2 regions of the Tatumella ptyseos genome follow, and region 1 is predicted to be linked to the other one. Evidence: predicted binding sites of a transcription regulator. Region 1 holds the regulator's gene; the other holds the start of a gene.

What was found. Region 1 encodes LexA, which represses DNA repair genes until DNA is damaged. Its sites were predicted from a motif close to TNCTGTATGTACATACAGNA; they were not measured.
Region 2: a site for LexA is predicted at 7,682-7,701, ahead of umuD (translesion error-prone DNA polymerase V autoproteolytic subunit). Genes of this name have one in related genera too.

The regions. Positions count from the first base shown of each region.
Region 1 covers NZ_CP130649.1:313,900-322,897, reverse strand. The annotation lists gene dnaB (replicative DNA helicase) at 1-34, opposite strand, end outside; gene QJR74_RS01680 (NADPH:quinone reductase) at 140-1,123, shown strand; gene dusA (tRNA dihydrouridine(20/20a) synthase DusA) at 1,239-2,279, opposite strand; gene QJR74_RS01670 (ArsR/SmtB family transcription factor) at 2,491-2,784, opposite strand; gene zur (zinc uptake transcriptional repressor Zur) at 2,960-3,487, shown strand; gene dinF (MATE family efflux transporter DinF) at 3,489-4,820, opposite strand; gene lexA (transcriptional repressor LexA) at 4,831-5,445, opposite strand; gene QJR74_RS01650 (diacylglycerol kinase) at 5,534-5,914, opposite strand; gene plsB (glycerol-3-phosphate 1-O-acyltransferase PlsB) at 6,039-8,477, shown strand; gene ubiA (4-hydroxybenzoate octaprenyltransferase) at 8,529-8,998, opposite strand, start outside.
Region 2 covers NZ_CP130649.1:1,781,942-1,790,939, reverse strand. The annotation lists gene efeU (iron uptake transporter permease EfeU) at 1-571, opposite strand, end outside; partial or broken gene QJR74_RS08470 (MBL fold metallo-hydrolase) at 755-1,580, opposite strand; gene QJR74_RS08465 (SDR family oxidoreductase) at 1,748-2,515, opposite strand; gene QJR74_RS08460 (heme-binding protein) at 2,525-2,902, opposite strand; gene phoH (phosphate starvation-inducible protein PhoH) at 3,581-4,369, shown strand; gene QJR74_RS08450 (GNAT family N-acetyltransferase) at 4,432-4,914, shown strand; gene QJR74_RS08445 (NAD(P)H-dependent flavin oxidoreductase) at 4,933-5,970, shown strand; gene umuC (translesion error-prone DNA polymerase V subunit UmuC) at 5,976-7,238, opposite strand; gene umuD (translesion error-prone DNA polymerase V autoproteolytic subunit) at 7,238-7,660, opposite strand; tRNA gene QJR74_RS08430 (tRNA-Ser) at 7,899-7,986, opposite strand; gene msrA (peptide-methionine (S)-S-oxide reductase MsrA) at 8,125-8,658, opposite strand; gene otsB (trehalose-phosphatase) at 8,939-8,998, shown strand, end outside.

The sequences.
Region 1 (8,998 bases):
GCGTCGGTTTGTTAGAGGGTTTATTTCCTGCCATAGTATTGATACCAGTCGTCAGTAAGGGGCGAGCCCATTATACGGTTTTCGCGCTAATTGTCGCCCCAAGTCTTGGGGAAAACGCCCCTATCGCTTTGGAGAATCTATGGCAAATCGTATTGAATTTCACCAACATGGCGGGCCAGAAGTGTTACGTTGGGCCCCCTACGATGTCGAGCAACCGAAGGAAACCGAGATTATCGTTCGCCATCATGCTATCGGTCTAAACTATATTGATACCTATGTTCGTAGTGGCTTATACCCAGTGAACCAGTTCCCTTCGGGATTAGGCACGGAGGCTGCGGGTGAGGTCGTTGCGGTAGGGAGTCAAGTTACGCGGTTTCAAGTTGGGGACCGTATTGTCTACTGCCAGTCAGGTTTAGGGGCCTACAGCGACTATCACCATGTCGATCAGTCTAAAGCCGTCATCTTGCCGGATTCAATCAGCTACCAAAGTGCTGCCGCGTCATTTCTAAAAGGGTTAACTGTCTATTATTTATTCCATATGACGCATAAAGTGCAGTCGGGAGAAACAGTATTACTTCATGCTGCAGCCGGCGGCGTGGGGCTTATTGCTTGCCAGTGGGCTAAAGCCTTAGGAGCTAATCTAATAGGTTGCGTGAGTTCGGAAAATAAAGCACAACGGGCGCGAGAAGCCGGTGCCTGGGCCACCATCAACACCTCGCAAGATGATATCGTGAAACGCGTCCATGAACTCACCTCTGGGCAGAAAGTACCAGTGGTTTACGATTCGGTAGGTAAAGCGACGTGGCAAACATCGTTAGATTGCCTGCAACCCCGTGGTTTATTAGTTAGTTTTGGTAATGCATCTGGGCCGGTCACCGGCGTTGATCTGGCGATACTTAATCAGAAAGGGTCATTATTTGTAACTAGGCCCTCACTCAATGGCTATCTCACGACGCCCGAATTACTTGATCAGGCTAGTGCTACCCTGTTCAGCTTAATCAGCGATGGAAAAATTGATGTTAGTGTGCCTGAGAGTCAACAATTTCCGTTACGCGACGCTGCCAAAGCACACCGTAGTCTAGAGAGCCGCACCACCAGTGGGGCATGCCTACTCATTCCATAAAAAAAAGCCTCCCAACAGGGAGGCAATTTTAATGTAAAAATGTAGGGTACAGGGCACATGAATACTCAAGCGCTTGATAGCTATCATCGCAGAACATGATTAAGAAAAACTTAACTTAACTCACACTTTCTCGGTATTGCTGCGAAACTTTTGCCAAGGCTTGCTCCAACACGGTAACGTCCGCCCCTGCTTTATGTGCATTCTCGCTAAGATGGCGTCGCCATTGACGTGAGCCAGGTATGCCTTGGAATAAACCTAACATATGACGAGTGATGTGCCCTAAGTAAGTACCCTGAGCTAACTCTTTTTCGATGTAAGGATACATGGCTTCAACCGCTGCCACACAATCTACTGTTGGCGTCGTTGCACCGAATAATTGGCGATCAATATCCACCAACATACCTGGATTCTGGTAGGCTTCTCGACCGATCATCACACCATCAAGATGAGTTAGATGCTCTTTTGCTTCTTCGATAGTTTTGATCCCGCCGTTGATCGCCAGCGTCAACTGTGGAAAGTCCTGCTTTAGCTGGTACACCCTTGGATAATCCAATGGCGGTATTTCCCGATTTTGCTTCGGGCTCAATCCTGATAGCCAAGCCTTTCGGGCATGAATAATAAAGGTATCGCACTGACCGCGGTCTGCGACGGTACTAATAAAGTCACACAGAAAAGCGTAACTATCCTGCTCATCAATCCCAATCCGGGTTTTAACAGTTACAGGGATTGACACCGCATCTTTCATTGCCTTGATGCCATCAGCGACTAATCCAGCATCAGCCATCAAACAGGCGCCGAAGCGACCATTTTGTACACGATCAGAAGGACAACCAACATTAAGGTTAATTTCATCATAACCTCGAGCCTCAGCCAGACGAGCCGCATGGGCAAGATCATGTGGATCACTTCCCCCGAGCTGTAGACAAACAGGGTGTTCTTCCTCACTGTAAGCTAAGTAGTCGCCTTTACCATGAATAATCGCACCAGTCGTCACCATTTCGGTGTACAACAGAGTGTGTTGTGTAAGTTGCCGTAAGAAATAACGACAGTGACGATCCGTCCAATCGAGCATGGGAGCAACGGAAAAACGATTACTGGTATAAGGGGCTTGGCGATGAGGGACCGGTAATTCTTCAGGGCTGTTTTTATCTAACATTTTTTAGTCTTTTTAAATCATCGTATTGCGGGTAATTTTCCCCAGCAATGCCGATGCTTGATGAGGCGTGTAACATCTCCTTAGGAGACTTTTTACTATACCACATAAACAAAGATGGCGAGACGCCATCCAAACCATGAGATTGATATTGTTAGTACGTAGTAAGGGAAAGTTAGCCTAAAGCCGGCAAGAGAGTCACTCCGGCGTTAAGCTAAAATATTTTTTTCAGGATGGTTAATACTTCAATGACACGATTATCTTTAATGGAGTAATGCGTTTCTTTACCTGTTTTTTTTCTTTCTAAGATCCCGATATCGATCATTTTTACCAGGTACTGAGAGGTTGAGGAGACGCTCAATCCGCATAACGTAGCGATTTCACTATTACTTAAACCAGGTGTTTTCATCAATGCACAAAGAATTAATAAACGGCTCGGATTGCTAATCGATTTTAAGAAGAATTGTGCTTCATTTGCACGTTCAAATTCATCGCTAAGGTCATGCATGGTCGGTAATATCCTTGCCAAAGTCAGATATCATACTATACGCTGCTGAAACTTACCCTACAATAACTTATCAATGAATAACCTATGAGCCCCTCTTACTGCTAAGCCATGCTCTGCGCTTCGGTAAAGATATGTGCTAGAATCGAGTCAATGAATTTAACGATTGAGGCGTTTTATGCAGCCATCTCCTGCTAAGAAGATAATCGCTGAGGCTGAGAAACTCTGTATTCAGCGTGGTGTTCGATTAACGGCACAACGCGCAGAAGTTTTACGTTTGATGATTGAGCACCCCCACGCGATCAGTGCTTACGATCTTCTGGATAAATTACGCCTCAGTGAACCTCAAGCCAAGCCGCCTACCGTTTACCGAGCGTTAGATTTTTTGCTCGAACAGGCATTTATTCATCGTGTCGAATCAAACAATAGTTATGTGGTGTGTCCACATTTCGATCACCCTTCTCATACCTCGATGCTATTGGTGTGTGACCAATGTGCTTCGGTTACGGAAAAACCTGCGGAAGGAGTAGAAAAATGGATTATGGAACAATCTATTGAGGCTGGCTTTACGCTTCGTCATAGTATTATCGAAGCCCACGGGTTATGTCAGCAATGCAGTGCTATTTTACAGTGTGAAGATCCAGAACATTGCCACCACGACCATCAGAACGTGGTAGAACCTAAGCGTAAAGCGGGACGCGCTTAATTTAGCGGCTAAGATCGAACCAACTATTTCGCTGCTGGTGTTGGCGCCATACATAGCCTAGCGTCATCCCACGTAGCGCCAAAAACACCATGAGTGCTAACCAAAGACCATGATTACCTATCCATGGCACAGATAATAGCGTTAGCGCAAAACCTATGGCTGCGATCAGCATACTATTCCGCATTTCTCGACCACGCGTTGCTCCCACAAATAAGCCATCGAGTAGGTAACAGCCCACTCCCACTAGCGGACAAATTGCCTGCCAGAACAGATAATGGTTAGCACCTTGCTGCAGTGAAGGGATGGAGGTAAGCAATTGAACAATGTTTTGGCCGAAGAGCGCATAAACACCACTAAAGAGTAATGCTACGGTAATAGCTTGCTTACAGGCTGAATGCCAAATAGCGGATAAGGCGTCGGCATTTCGCTCGCCAAAGGCCTCTCCTGCCACGGATTCAACAGCATACGCAAATCCATCCAGTGCATAGGAGGTAAAGGTCAAAAACATCAGTAATATCGCATTGACTGCAACGATATTCGTTCCCAATCGCGCGCCAATAATGGTAAAGCTGATCAGACAAAGTTGTAGGAGTAATGATCGTAATAAGATATCGCGATTTAAGCGGAAAAGCCGAGCTAGCCCATGACCTAATTGCGATATTCGGGGAATAAGCGATAGGTTGCGTTGTTGTGCTGCCCGCCAGACTAAATAGAGGCCCAATAGCAGGCTAGCATATTCTGCAATAACGGTCGCCGCGGCGGCACCACTCACCGCATAATGCCAATGTAAGACAAAGAGAAGTTCCAAAATAATATTTACCGCATTCCCCCCAATCAAGAGAATAAGCGGTGCTTTTGCATACTGCACGCCTAATAACCAGCCAAGAATCACCATATTTACCAAGGTGGCCGGAGCGCTAAGCCAACGAATAGAAAGAAATAAGCTCGCTTGATGATGGGTTGCTTGCTGAGGACCCATTACACTTAGAATTAGTTCAGTAATCGGCTGACGGAACAGCGCGAAGATAAATCCAACAAACAGGGCGAGGATTAGAGGCTGAAAAAGTGCTTGGACTAATTTCTGCTGATTTTTTTCTCCCCAAGCCTGCGCTGTCATTCCTGTCGTCCCCATTCTTAAAAACAGAAATAACATGAAGACAAAACTTGTCGCACTGCTGCCAATCGCCACACCGGCTAAGTAGACTTCACTACTCAAGTGTCCAATCACCATGGTGTCGACAAGCCCCAGTAAAGGGACCGAAATATTGGAAAGGATCATCGGTACGGCGAGTTGCCAGAGCTTTTTATCCGTTACCGTAAATCCTTTCAGCATCAACGTTTTCCTATAGCCATTCGCCATTACGAATAATACCGACCGCCAATCCTTCAATCATTAAACTTTGTTGGCGGGTATCAACAACTATTGGACTAAACTCACTATTTTCAGGGAGAAGATGAACGGTACTTCCCTCTTTTTTCCAACGCTTCACCGTCACTTCATCATCAATACGCGCGACAACAACTTGTCCGTTACGAACTTCTTGTGTTTTATGAACAGCGAGAAGGTCACCATCCATTATGCCGATATCTTTCATCGACATCCCACTTACGCGAAGTAAAAAATCCGCATTGGGTTTGAATAATGCGGGGTCGACATGGTAGTGGCTTTCAATATGTTCTTGCGCAAGGATCGGTTCCCCTGCTGCGACGCGTCCAATCAGGGGGAGGCCTTCAGCTTCTGGCTCTTCCAGTAACAAGCGAATTCCCCGTGAAGCCCCTGAGACAATCTCAATAACACCTTTGCGCGCAAGGGCTTTTAAATGTTCTTCCGCCGCATTAGGCGAGCGAAAACCGAGTTGCGAAGCAATCTCCGCACGGGTCGGAGGCATACCAGTTTGATTTATGTGATCACGAATCAGGTCATAAACCTGCTGTTGCCTTGCTGTTAACGCTTTCATCCGACCCCCTGGTTGTTTATACAGTCTCTGTGAGTATATACAGGTATTTTATAAATAGAAACCAGCATCACGGATAAATTGGACTGGGCTAATGGAAATAATAGTGCCAACTCTCAACGAGTAATGCTATCCAGACCACTAATGACCAAAGTAATGCGAGCAACACTGCTGCAGATCCCATATCTTTAGCACGACCACAGAGTGTATGCCACTCATCACCAAACCGGTCGACTACCGCTTCAATCGCACTGTTTATTATTTCAACGATAATCACTAACACCATTGAACCAATCAAAACCAGCTTGGCAAGCACCGATACGGGGAGTAACAAGGCAATAAATGTACCAATAATGCCAAGTACGACTTCTTGTCGAAAAGCAGCCTCATACTTCCAAGCAGCTTTGTAACCTTTCCATGAATAACCAGCTGCGTTAATAATTCGACGTAGCCCGGTAACTTGGTTAGTCATTAACGGTATTCTCCTTCTAGAGCTGTGATAGAGCCCGATATTACATTTTTAGTGGACAGATCTTCGCGAAGCTTTCTGTTATCATGGCAGCGCTTTGCTCATTTAAGAGGCTATGAATTCAACTATGTCAGGTTGGCGTGAATTACTTTATAAATTACTAAACTTACCCCTCTCTTTTATCGTTAAAAGTCGGGTAATTCCTGGTGATCCAGTCATTGAGCTGGGTCTCGATTCGACGCGTCCTATTATGTACGTTTTCCCGTACGATTCCAAAACGGATTTACTCGCCTTACGGACGCAGTGCTTAAAACATGATCTGCCCGATCCCTTACATCCTGTCGAGATAGATGGCGTACTCTTACCACGCTATGTTTTTATGCATGATGGCCCCCGAGTTTTCCCTTCTTTTACGCCTAATCAAGAGTCGGTTAAAATTTTCCATGACTATTTGGATCTTCACAAAAATAACCCTCTATTAGACGTACAGCTGGTCCCCGTTTCCGTGATGTTTGGCCGAGCGCCTGCCCGTGAAATTAATGGCGAACCTGGCCCATCCTTACGTGAACTGAATGGATTACAAAAGCTTTTTGCCGTGTTGTGGTTGGGTCGTGATAGCTTTGTACGCTTCTCCGCTAAAGTCTCGATGCGCCAGATGGCTGACGAGCACGGCACCGATAAGTCGATTGCGCAAAAATTAGCGCGCGTTGCCCACATCCATTTCGCCCGTCAACGACTGGCTGCCGTGGGTCCAAGTTTACCCGCTCGCCAACAGCTGTTTACTAAGCTTCTACAATCGCCTGCTATCGCAAAAGCCGTCGAAGACGAAGCACGGTCTAAAAAAATCTCACTGGATGAAGCTCAGAAGAACGCCGTTGAAATGATGGAAGAGATTGCGGCCGATTTCACCTATGAAGCGATCCGTATTACTGACCGTGTAATGAGCTGGTTATGGAGCCGATTATATAAAGGGATTACCGTCAATGGCGGAGAACGCATTCGCCAATTGGCACAGGATGGCCATGAGCTGGTCTATGTCCCTTGCCATCGTAGTCATATGGATTATCTCTTATTATCCTATGTGCTTTATCACCAAGGACTTGTGCCCCCTCATATTGCGGCCGGTATTAACCTAAACTTCTGGCCAGCTGGCCCTATTTTCCGTCACTTGGGCGCATTCTTCATTCGCCGAACCTTTAAGGGTAACAAACTCTATTCTACGGTTTTCCGTGAATATCTCGGAGAATTATTCAGCCGCGGCTACTCCGTAGAATATTTTGTTGAAGGTGGGCGTTCGCGAACAGGTCGTCTGTTAGACCCTAAGACGGGTACGTTGACCATGACCTTACAAGCAATGCTACGGGGTACCAATCGCCCTATCACCTTAGTACCTATTTATATTGGCTATGAGCATGTGATGGAAGTCGCGACTTATGCCAAAGAATTACGCGGCGCAGCGAAAGAAAAGGAAGGCTTTGTACAGATGATTCGCGGGTTAAGAAAACTGCGTAATCTTGGCGAAGGCTTTGTTAACTTCGGTGAACCTTTACCGCTTAACGCCTATCTTAATCAGCATGTTCCAAACTGGCGTGATGATATTGACCCGATTGAAGTACAGCGTCCAACGTGGCTGACCCCTGCCGTAAACGATATTGCGGAACAGGTCATGACTCGTATTAATAACGCTGGAGCGGCAAATGCGATGAACCTCTGCGTTACCGCGTTATTAGCTTCTCGTCAGCGCTCACTAACGCGTGAGCAGTTACTCGATCAACTTAGTTGCTACAGTGAGTTGTTAAGGAATGTTCCGTACTCACCAGAGTCGACATTACCAGAAATGACTCCCCAACAGCTTCTTGATCACGCTCTGGAAATGAATAAATTTTCGATTGAGCAAGATACTTTAGGCGAAATCATTGTTCTACCTCGTGAGCAAGCAGTGTTGATGACTTATTATCGCAATAATATTCATCACCTACTTGTCCTACCTTCGTTATTAGCTAGCATTATTTTACAACATAAGTCATTGACCTATGTTGAGTTACTGCAGCAAGTGAGACTGATTTATCCAATGCTTAAGCGCGAGCTTTTCTTGCACTGGAGTGATGAGCAGCTTGAACCAGAGATTCAGCGCTTACTGGCTGAATTGTGTCGCCAATCATTGATTACCGAGTCAGAAGGGGTGATTGCCGCGACCTCAACCCAGAGATATCGTACTTTACAGCTTCTTGCAGCGGGTGTGCGTGAAACGCTACAACGTTATGCCATCACCTTCACGATCCTCAGTGCGAAACCGAGTATTAACCGTGGTACTTTGGAAAAAGAGAGTCGGACACTTGCTCAGCGCTTATCCGTTTTACATGGTATCAATGCGCCAGAATTTTTCGATAAAGCAGTATTTACCGGCTTAGTTCTCACGCTACGTGATGAGGGTTATATCAGCGACCGTGATGATGCAGATGTTGATAAGTCTATTGTGATGCGCAATCTACTTCTTGATTTAATGAATCGAGATGTTAGGCAGACGATTGAAAATTCAGATAATCTTCTCCCTGAAAGTCAGTAGAAAGCAATCAAAAAAGGCGACCTATAGGTCGCCTTTTTATTACTCATCGCTCTACATCAAATTAATAAAGGGCAGAGTATTCAAAATAATCCCTGCAAAAATCACCAATCCAACATAATTATTATTCAAGAACGCTTGGAAACAGGCGCCACGCTCCCGACGATAGATAAGCTTTTGCTGCCAAACGAAAAGTATCCCGGCGATGACTAAACCACCGTAGTAGAAGCTATTTAGGTGAAGAGAACGCCCCACTATGGCCAGCAAAAGTAAAGTACCCACTTGGAGTATCCCAATAATTGTTCGGTCATGCTTCCCAAAGAGAATAGCCGTCGATTTCACCCCTATTTTAAGATCATCATTACGGTCAACCATCGCATATTGCGTATCGTAAGCGACGGTCCAGCAAATATTGGCAAAAAACAGTAACCAACATACGCTGGGTAACGTTTCGGTTACCGCTGCCCAAGACATTGGAATTGCCCAACCAAAAGCCGCGCCCAAAACCACTTGTGGCAGATGGG
Region 2 (8,998 bases), 1.5 Mb from region 1:
CAGCCGCGACAAAAATTAAAAAAATACCAGTAATTTTAAAGAAACGTCCAAGATTAAGACGTATCCCCCCTCGATAAATTCCCCATCCAATCACCAGCGCCAATACCAAGCCAACCACTGCACCGACAGTGGCCCAGATTGATGATTGGGCAGCGGAGAAGGTCGCCAACATAAAGACGCTGGTCTCAAACCCTTCTTTAAGGACGGCTAAAAAAGCCATGGAGGGTAAGGCCCAACGGCTTGAGTGGCGTAAGGCTAGGCTTGCCTCACTCTCGAGTTGATGTTTCAGTTGTGGTGCATGTTGCTGCATCCAGATAATCATACTGCTGACGAAGATCACGGCGATGGTACCGATTATTGCCTCCATCGCTTCTTGTTCGGCTTGAGGGAGAGCCCGTTCAGTCAAACTGAGTCCGACTCCTACCACGATGGAAAGTAATACGGCGGCGACAACCCCCCACCACATGGGCGCTAAGGGTTGCTGATTTTTTCGTAAAAAGGTCGCGATGATACTGACGATTAGAACGGCTTCTAACCCTTCACGTAACGCGATAACCAAGGTGGCTAGCACGGTCACTGTCTCTAAGTAAATTAATGTAAATAGGAATAGTTAGTAATATCATTTCTATTAAGGTCTGTAAAAGATTTCCGACTTGTTACCTGATTCAATAACGCGATTTTTCGTATCAGAATATGTCGCTTGAGTGGTAGAGAATGGCGGGTGAGGTGCCACCCAGCCAGGTCATCGAGTGGCTTAATACGAGCGCTTTCCGTCGTTTGACGATGAGGCAGTGGATGCTAGGCAGGCAAGGTATTTATCGCTCGACTGTCTTACAATATCGTCCCCCCGCTGTAGAATATCTTGTCCGCTAAAGGCACCATAGATTTTGCTGAAACCTAAAGTGGCTAAGCGATCGCTGATTGAGCGGACACTCTGGGCGGGTAGTGGTAGTAGGTTAGGATAGCTCCACATAAAAGAGACTGCATCGGCACCAGGGGTAACTTGAATGATATCTCCGACTAACAGTACTCCTCCATCGGTTGACCAATGTAATACGCTTCCTCCCGCAAAGTGGCCTCCCAAACGTAATAAACGTATTTGGGGGCTAAGTGATAAGCTCTCTCCCTCCCATAGTCTAATTGCAGGGGAGCTACGCATAATCCATTGTTGATCATCGCTGTGCAGATAGATTGGGGCATTGAATTCAGCGGCCCAGTCTTGCATAGCGGTGTAGTAATGGGGGTGAGATAAGGCGATGTAACCCCCCTAGAGAGTGGACTAGGGCTTTAGTCGCTTCATCAAGACAAGCAATACAGTCCTATAAAATATTCGCTTCCGGAGTTTGGAGAATAAACGCGCGTTGACCGATGGCAAACTCCGGAACGGTTTGTAGACTAAAGAGTTTGGGTTGATGCAGCGTCCAGTGGTAACGGTGAGTAGCGACAAGTCGGTCGCGTTCTATCCATTGTTGGCCTTTTACTGGCACATATTGACGTTCGTCCAAACAGATTTTACAGCTATTCGGGGCCGTCGCGTCGACAGAGTAGGACGTCCCACAAGCATTGCACAAGGTAATCATTAACCTCTCCCATTAAGCAGTTCATGTCATCATGCTACGAGGATTGTTATTAATGATTTGTTACTAAGAGGGTGACAGTGAATGAAATAACCACCGCAAAGCGCTAATGGGTTATAAATTAGAGGATAACTCAATAAAAAATCCCCCCATTAGCGGGATTGAGAGACTTATTTTTCCCAGTCTTGGCGTTGTTGGGTTTTAATAATCTCAATAAATTCTTCTGGGAAGACATTTCTAAACTTCGCTTTATCATCAACGATCACATCACACATTGCAGAGATATCTTGGTTTTCATCATACTGATGTAAATCAAAGCGTAAATCATTATGGTTAATATGGTTTTCTTGAAGTGAAGCCCAATTTTTTGATGCTTCCATAATTCTATCGTTAAACCCTGTGAGATAGGGACCAGGGTTGATGGTTGAAACGCTGATACCGAAGTCTTTTAGTTCAGAATGGAACGACTCGGCAACGGCTTCCAGTGCATGTTTTGATGCACAATAAGCTCCCGCTAATTCAGGGGTTATCAACCCACCGATGGAAGAGATAAAGACTACCCGACCTGAGGAATTTCTTTTAATTAAGCTATCAGCAAAGCGTTTTGCTAGTTCAGTGGTCGCAAAGAAATTCACTTCAAATTGCTTTCTTAGAATAGCTTGCGGCATATCGATTAGCGCACCGCCTTCACCAATTCCCGCATTATTAACGATAATGTCAGCCTGCTGCGCGATAGCATAATCAATATCCTCAGCGACACAGATATCTACCTTTATTACATTAATAGATAAATTATTTTTTGTGGCCTCTTCTCTTAATGGACGCATTTGACTCGGTGATTCAACGGCTGCAATAACGTCATAACCTCTTCTAGCCAGTTCAAATGAAAACAGTTTTCCAAATCCACTTCCTGCACCAGTAATAAGAACCTTTTTCATTGTGACCTCCTATAATAGGGATGAGATGTTAAGAGCGATCTCTTTATCGAGATCGGGATTATTTGTTGAAACGCCTAGGTAATAACGCTCGCCAGAGGTCTTCTGGTAAACTATCCCCCCAGCCAGAAAGCAATATTCCTCACCAATCAAATTTTGTTGCCCGATAGAGATTAATGACTGATATATCACATCGCTGTCATGGTTAAATTTATATGCTGTTTCTGCTTTCTTTATGCTTAATCTATAACTCGCTTTAGCGACATCCCCTGATTTTATACAGGCCAAGATATCCCCATTTTCGTTGATAACTGTGACATATAGCCCTAGCTGATACTCTGTTGCGACGGCATGAAGACCAGTTAGTACGCCAGCGGTTATTGATGTCATTATTATCCTCGAATACTGATTCATCGATACCCCGTGAAGAGGTTAGGCTATTCACTGTTATTGGCTGACGTTTTATTGAGTAAACGAAGAAGATAAAGGGTAACGTCAAACAACGTAGTAAATAATAACTTATCAAAATATAACTTACAATAAAATAACTTATATAATATTAAGTTATTTTATAAGTTATTAATAATCAAGGTCTTATTTAGGTATTAGGTACTGGTGGATAAGGGTGAATAGTATTTGTATGCTTGGTCACACTGTAAAAAAACTTCATAAGTAGTATTTGAGTCATTACTCGGTGATTATCACAAAAATGTCATTTTTGAATGTTAAATGTAATAAGTGTTGATTTGTTCTATAGTTTATAGAGATGATGTCTAGGCAGCATCGTTCTATCATAACAACCGTTGGGGAATCGCGAATGAGACGACCAGAGGCAGTGGGTAAACGACTTTTTTCACACTGTACTGCGTGTCTATCCCTCACTACGCTTTTCTCCTATTCTCCACCTCTAACCGCGATCTGCTCGCTTAAGCAGTGGTCTTGCATCAATGTACGTCATCGACTTCTAATCTCAGGCAGTAAGGCTCTTAAGGAAGCTAACCTCTAAAGCGTTCAACTATACGTCACCATTGGGTAGACGGTAACTGAAACCAACAGCAAGGTGCCATCATGGGAAGACAAAAAGCAGTAGTCAAAGCACGTCGTGAAGCAAAACGGGTTCTTCGCAGTGATGCGCGTAGCCATCGTTCACGCGAAGAAGAATCAGTCTCCTCTTTAGTTCATATGAGTGGCCTTGATGCCATTGGCATGGCACGGGATACCCGTGATCGCCAACCGATCGTCGCGCGTAATGCGTCACAAGCTCATTATCTGCAGGCGATAACTGCCAAGTCGTTAATTTTCGCTACCGGCGAGGCGGGGTGTGGTAAAACGTGGATTAGCGCAGCGAAAGCTGCAGAAGCCTTAATCAATAAAGATATAGAGCGTATCATTGTGACTCGCCCTGTATTACAAGCCGATGAAGACTTGGGTTTCCTCCCTGGCGATATTTCTGAAAAATTTGCTCCTTACTTTCGCCCGGTCTATGACGTATTAGTCAAACGCTTGGGTTCCTCCTTCATGCACTACTGTTTGCGCCCTGAAATTGCGAAAGTAGAAATTGCTCCTTTCGCTTACATGCGGGGGAGAACGTTCGAAAATGCCTTCGTGATCCTTGATGAAGCACAGAACGTCACCGCCTCGCAAATGAAAATGTTTCTCACTCGGTTAGGGGAAAACGTAACTGTGATTGTTAACGGTGATATTACCCAATGCGACCTTCCAGCAGGCGTTAAGTCTGGGCTTGCCGATGCGATGCAGCGTTTTTCTGATGATGAGGTAGTTGGGGTGGTACGCTTTGGAGCAGAAGACTGTGTTCGCTCAGAACTCTGTCAACGCACACTGCTTGCCTATCAATAATAAGTTATGTTGTCGACCGCCCAGTAGGGCGGTTTTTTATTGGTCGTTATCGAGGGAGAGGCATGACAATAAGGATTAGAAGAGCGCGGGGGGACGAGGCCGAGGTCTGTTGGCGTATCCGTAATCTAGCGCTAGTTGCACAGTGCCAAGCCTGCTACCCCTTATCTGCCATCACCGCGTGGACGCCAGAGGTAATGCCTAGTGATTATCGACAGGCGATATTGCACAATCCCTTTTATGTTGCAGAGAAAGAGCAAGGTCGGCTGCTAGCGACAGGATATTTGGATATCAAGACGCAGCGTGTTGAAGCGATGTTTACCTTGCCTGAAGCAATGGGGCAAGGGCTCGCTTCACGCATTATGACGCGTATAAAGCAAGAGGCGCTAGTGCAAGGCGTAGAAACTATTGCCCTCTCTTCTACCCCTAATGCTGAGGGGTTTTATCTTAAACAAGGTTTTCTACGCGTGCGCAATGATACCCACTATTCGCCTGCCGCCAACTATACTTTCGACTGTATCGAGATGCTTTACCGGCGAGATCAGTAAGCTATACAAGGACTCAGTATGTCGTTACTCACTCAGTTAGGCGTACGTTATCCGATTTTTTTAGCGCCGATGGCTGGCATAACCACACCGCTATTGGCCAGCCGGGTCTCTGAGGCGGGAGGGCTTGGTGCCTTAGGGCTAGGTGCTTGTGATGCTTTTCAGGCTGAGGCCGCAATCAGGGGGACGCAACAGCTGACCAGTCAGCCTTTTCAGGTCAACTTCTTTTGTCACCGTTCCGTACCCTTGGATCCGGTTAAAAGCCGAGCATGGTGCCAGTACCTTTCAGCGCATTTTACGCAATTTGAGCAGGCTGTGCCTTCGCAGCTTGTTGCCCCTTATGCTTCCTTTGCTGACTCGCCTGAGTTACTCGATGTCATCCTCGCCACCCGCCCAGCAGTCGTCAGTTTTCACTTTGGTCTACCACCTAAGTCTATCCTGCAAGCCTTACAGCATGCGAAAATCCCTTATTGGGTGAGTGTGACACGGCTCAGTGAGGCACTCTATGCCCAACAGCAGGGGTGCTCAGCGATTATTGCGCAAGGGATCGAAGCGGGAGGGCACCGTGCGACTTTCGACCCGCTTTGTGATGCGGGACTGAGTACTCAGCAGTTATTACAGCAATTAGCGCCACAGGTCTCGCTACCTATTATTAGCGCAGGGGGCGTAATGACGGGAGGACAAATTAATGAGCTGTTAGCCCAAGGGGCGAGTGCTGCACAATTGGGGACTGCATTTATTACCTGCCAAGAGTCTGCCGCGAGCGACTCGCTAAGACAACGTTTAGCCACGGCGACCGGGACGCAAATTACGGATGTCATTTCTGGGCGACCTGCTCGCGGGGTTATAGGGCGTTGGCAGCAAGATATTGACAGCCCGCTACGTCCTCCCCATGCGGACTATCCTTATAGTTACGCTCTTGCCAAGCAATTGGATAAGGTCGCCAGTGCGCAAGGCGTCGCCGATTACCAAGTGTGTTGGGCGGGGACGGGCGTAACGGCATTACGGCCCTTAGAGGCGATGCCGCTCATGAAGACGCTCATCACTGAATTGCAGTAGACGCCTTACTTTACCCAAGGTAAATCTTGGTAACGGGTCGTATAGGCAGGGGATAATTTCTCTCGCTTCATCGCCCACGATTTTTGAATTCCTTGCCCTGCAAACCAAATCGTTCCTCTGCCACTTTGATTGATCCCATCAACAACGTGCATTAATGCGTCGCTGTTAGCGTGAGGGGCTAGCGGATCAAAAAGATTAAGCTGCGCCACACCTTGCTGAAAAAAATCGCCTAAGATAATCCCTGCCTTCATATAGCGTGGGCCTTCGCGCCAAATTTGATCGAGTAGATAAAGGGCTAGTCGTACGATATCGCGCGTATCTTGAGAAGGCGTGAGGAGTTGACCGGTAAGTTGATTCGCATAATAAATTTCGCCGACAGCATGCGGACTGGTACGGATAAAAACGCCTACTTGGCGACAATACTGTTTTTCAATACGTAATTTTTCGGCAGCCCGGACGGCATAATTACAGACCGCTTCACGCATCTGGCGGTAGTCGGTAATACGCTGAGAAAATGAGCGGGAACAGAGTATCTGCTGCTTTACCGGTGCAAACTCCTCTAGGGCTAAGCATGGCTCGCCGCGTAATTCGCGTACTGTTCGTTCAACAATGACCGAAAAAGATTTACGGATAAACTGGGTATCTTGTTTGGCAAGATCGGCGGCAGTATAAACGCCGAGCTGTTGAAGTTTTTTACTCAATCGACGGCCAATGCCCCAGACTTCTTCTACCGGCACCAGCGGCAGTAATTTGTTTTGTCGGAGTGGCGAGGAGAGATCAACCACACCTGCGGTTTTTACCCATTTTTTTGCGGCATAATTGGCGAGCTTCGCCAGTGTCTTAGTGGGCGCAATGCCGACACCGACCATCAGATGTGCTTCATTTTTAATACGTTGTCGTACCTGTTGGCCGTACTGCTCTAGCGAGCCATATGCCGCCATACCAGTAAGGTTAAGAAAGGCCTCATCGATTGAATAAATTTCGACATGCGGGGCCATCTCCTCCAATAGCGTCATCACGCGATGGCTCATGTCCGCATATAAGGCGTAATTAGAGCTAAAGACCGCTATTTTTTGAGGAAAGGTTTGCTGTGTAAGTTTGAAATAGGGTTCACCCATTCGAATGTTCAGTGCTTTGGCCTCTGCGGAGCGAGCGATAACACAACCATCATTATTGCTTAGTACGACCACTGGTTTACCGCGAAGATCGGGACGAAAGATCGTTTCGCAGGAAGCATAGAACGAGTTGACATCAACTAACGCAAACATTAGGGATTCAGCGTTTTGATAACATGCTTTACGACACCAAAAATTTCGAATTGGTCGGCATCATCAATAGGAATAGCGGCATAAGCTGTATTTAATGGTAGGAGGTGCAGAGTGGGCTTTAGCATCAGCTGCTTAACGGTAAACTCTCCGGCTAAAGAGGCAACGATAATATCGCCCTGTTTCGCGGTCAAGGCGCTATCGACCACCAGCATATCTCCCTCACTGATCCCGCCATCAATCATTGAGTCACCGCTCACTTTAACAAAATAGGTCGCGCTGGGGTGGCTGATAAGAAGTTGGTTAAGGTCGATACGTTGCTCAACGTAGTCCAGAGCAGGGGAGGGGAAGCCGCAAGGAATACGACTAATAAACAAAGGTAGCTCAAGGAGCGCACGAATACGTGCAGGTTGATAACATAACATTGTCATCGCCTCTCAGATTAATACTGTAAATATATACAGTATCTGTATTTTACTGAAAGGTGCAAGTCCCAAACGCGTAGATTTGCATAACCCTATGATGGAAAGCGTTATTTAGGAAATATGGGGCGCGGAAGAAAGAAATTAAGTCAAAAAAAACCCAGTGCCAATAGCACTGGGTTTCGTCATTAGCATGGAAGTGCTAATGGGAAAAGAGTTATAGTCACTCTTTTACAGAATATGGCGGTGAGGGAGGGATTCGAACCCTCGATACGTTGCCGTATACACACTTTCCAGGCGTGCTCCTTCAGCCACTCGGACACCTCACCAAATTGTTTGTTAAGCTTTGCAGCGCTAACGGGGCGCTACTATAGGGAGTCGCCCCGCAACGGTCAAGTACTATTTCACGCTTTTTACTTATCCGCTCAAGAGCTGAGCGACTCGGCGGAATGTCGTGCTTTTTCAGCTTAATCCTTAACCCGATCTGCAAATTTCTTACGTAACTTCTGTAGCTTAGGTGGAATCACTGCCATACAGAAACCATTGTTTGCTCCTACGCGATCCCAATAATCTTGATGATAATCTTCAGCAGGGTACCACAGGGTAAAGGTTTCAATCGTGGTGACTATGGGTTGCGAGTGATCCTGCTGGGCCAGTTTGATCGCTTGTTCAGCGGTCTGTCGTTGTGCAGCATCCAGAGGAAAAATAGCGGAACGGTATTGCGTACCGATATCGTTACCTTGGCGGTTAAGCTGGGTTGGATCGTGGGTAGCAAAACTCACCGCGAGGAGATCGGCATAACTAATCTGCTCAGGATCAAAACCAATACGAATGGCTTCTGCATGGCCAGTCGACCCGCTACAGACTTGTTCATACGTTGGATCCGCTGACGCGCCACCGGTATAACCACTTTCGACAGACGACACCCCTTTCAAGCTTTGAAAGACGGCTTCCGTACACCAGAAACAGCCGCCTGCAATAATTGCATATTCAGTTGCCATATAGACCTCATTATTAACGTCATTTTTCATCCCCCTAGAGTAGCGGAATGTCTTCACGGTGACCATGAGCAGATTGTGCAGTCGGAGCCGTTCTTGCCCTATTAATTAGGTAACTTTCTGATTCGCCGCGCAATCGTCGAGATTGAGTCTATACTTAGTAACATTAATGAATCACATAATATTCTTAATTATTACATTTTTATAACTGAGTGAGAGGCGTTGATCCCACATAACAAGTAGGCTCTTCACCGCGATGCGCAACCAAAGAAAGCGAGTATTTATGAATGAACTGCGGCAACGATGCCGACAAAATCACTACGCATTTTTTTTTGATATCGAT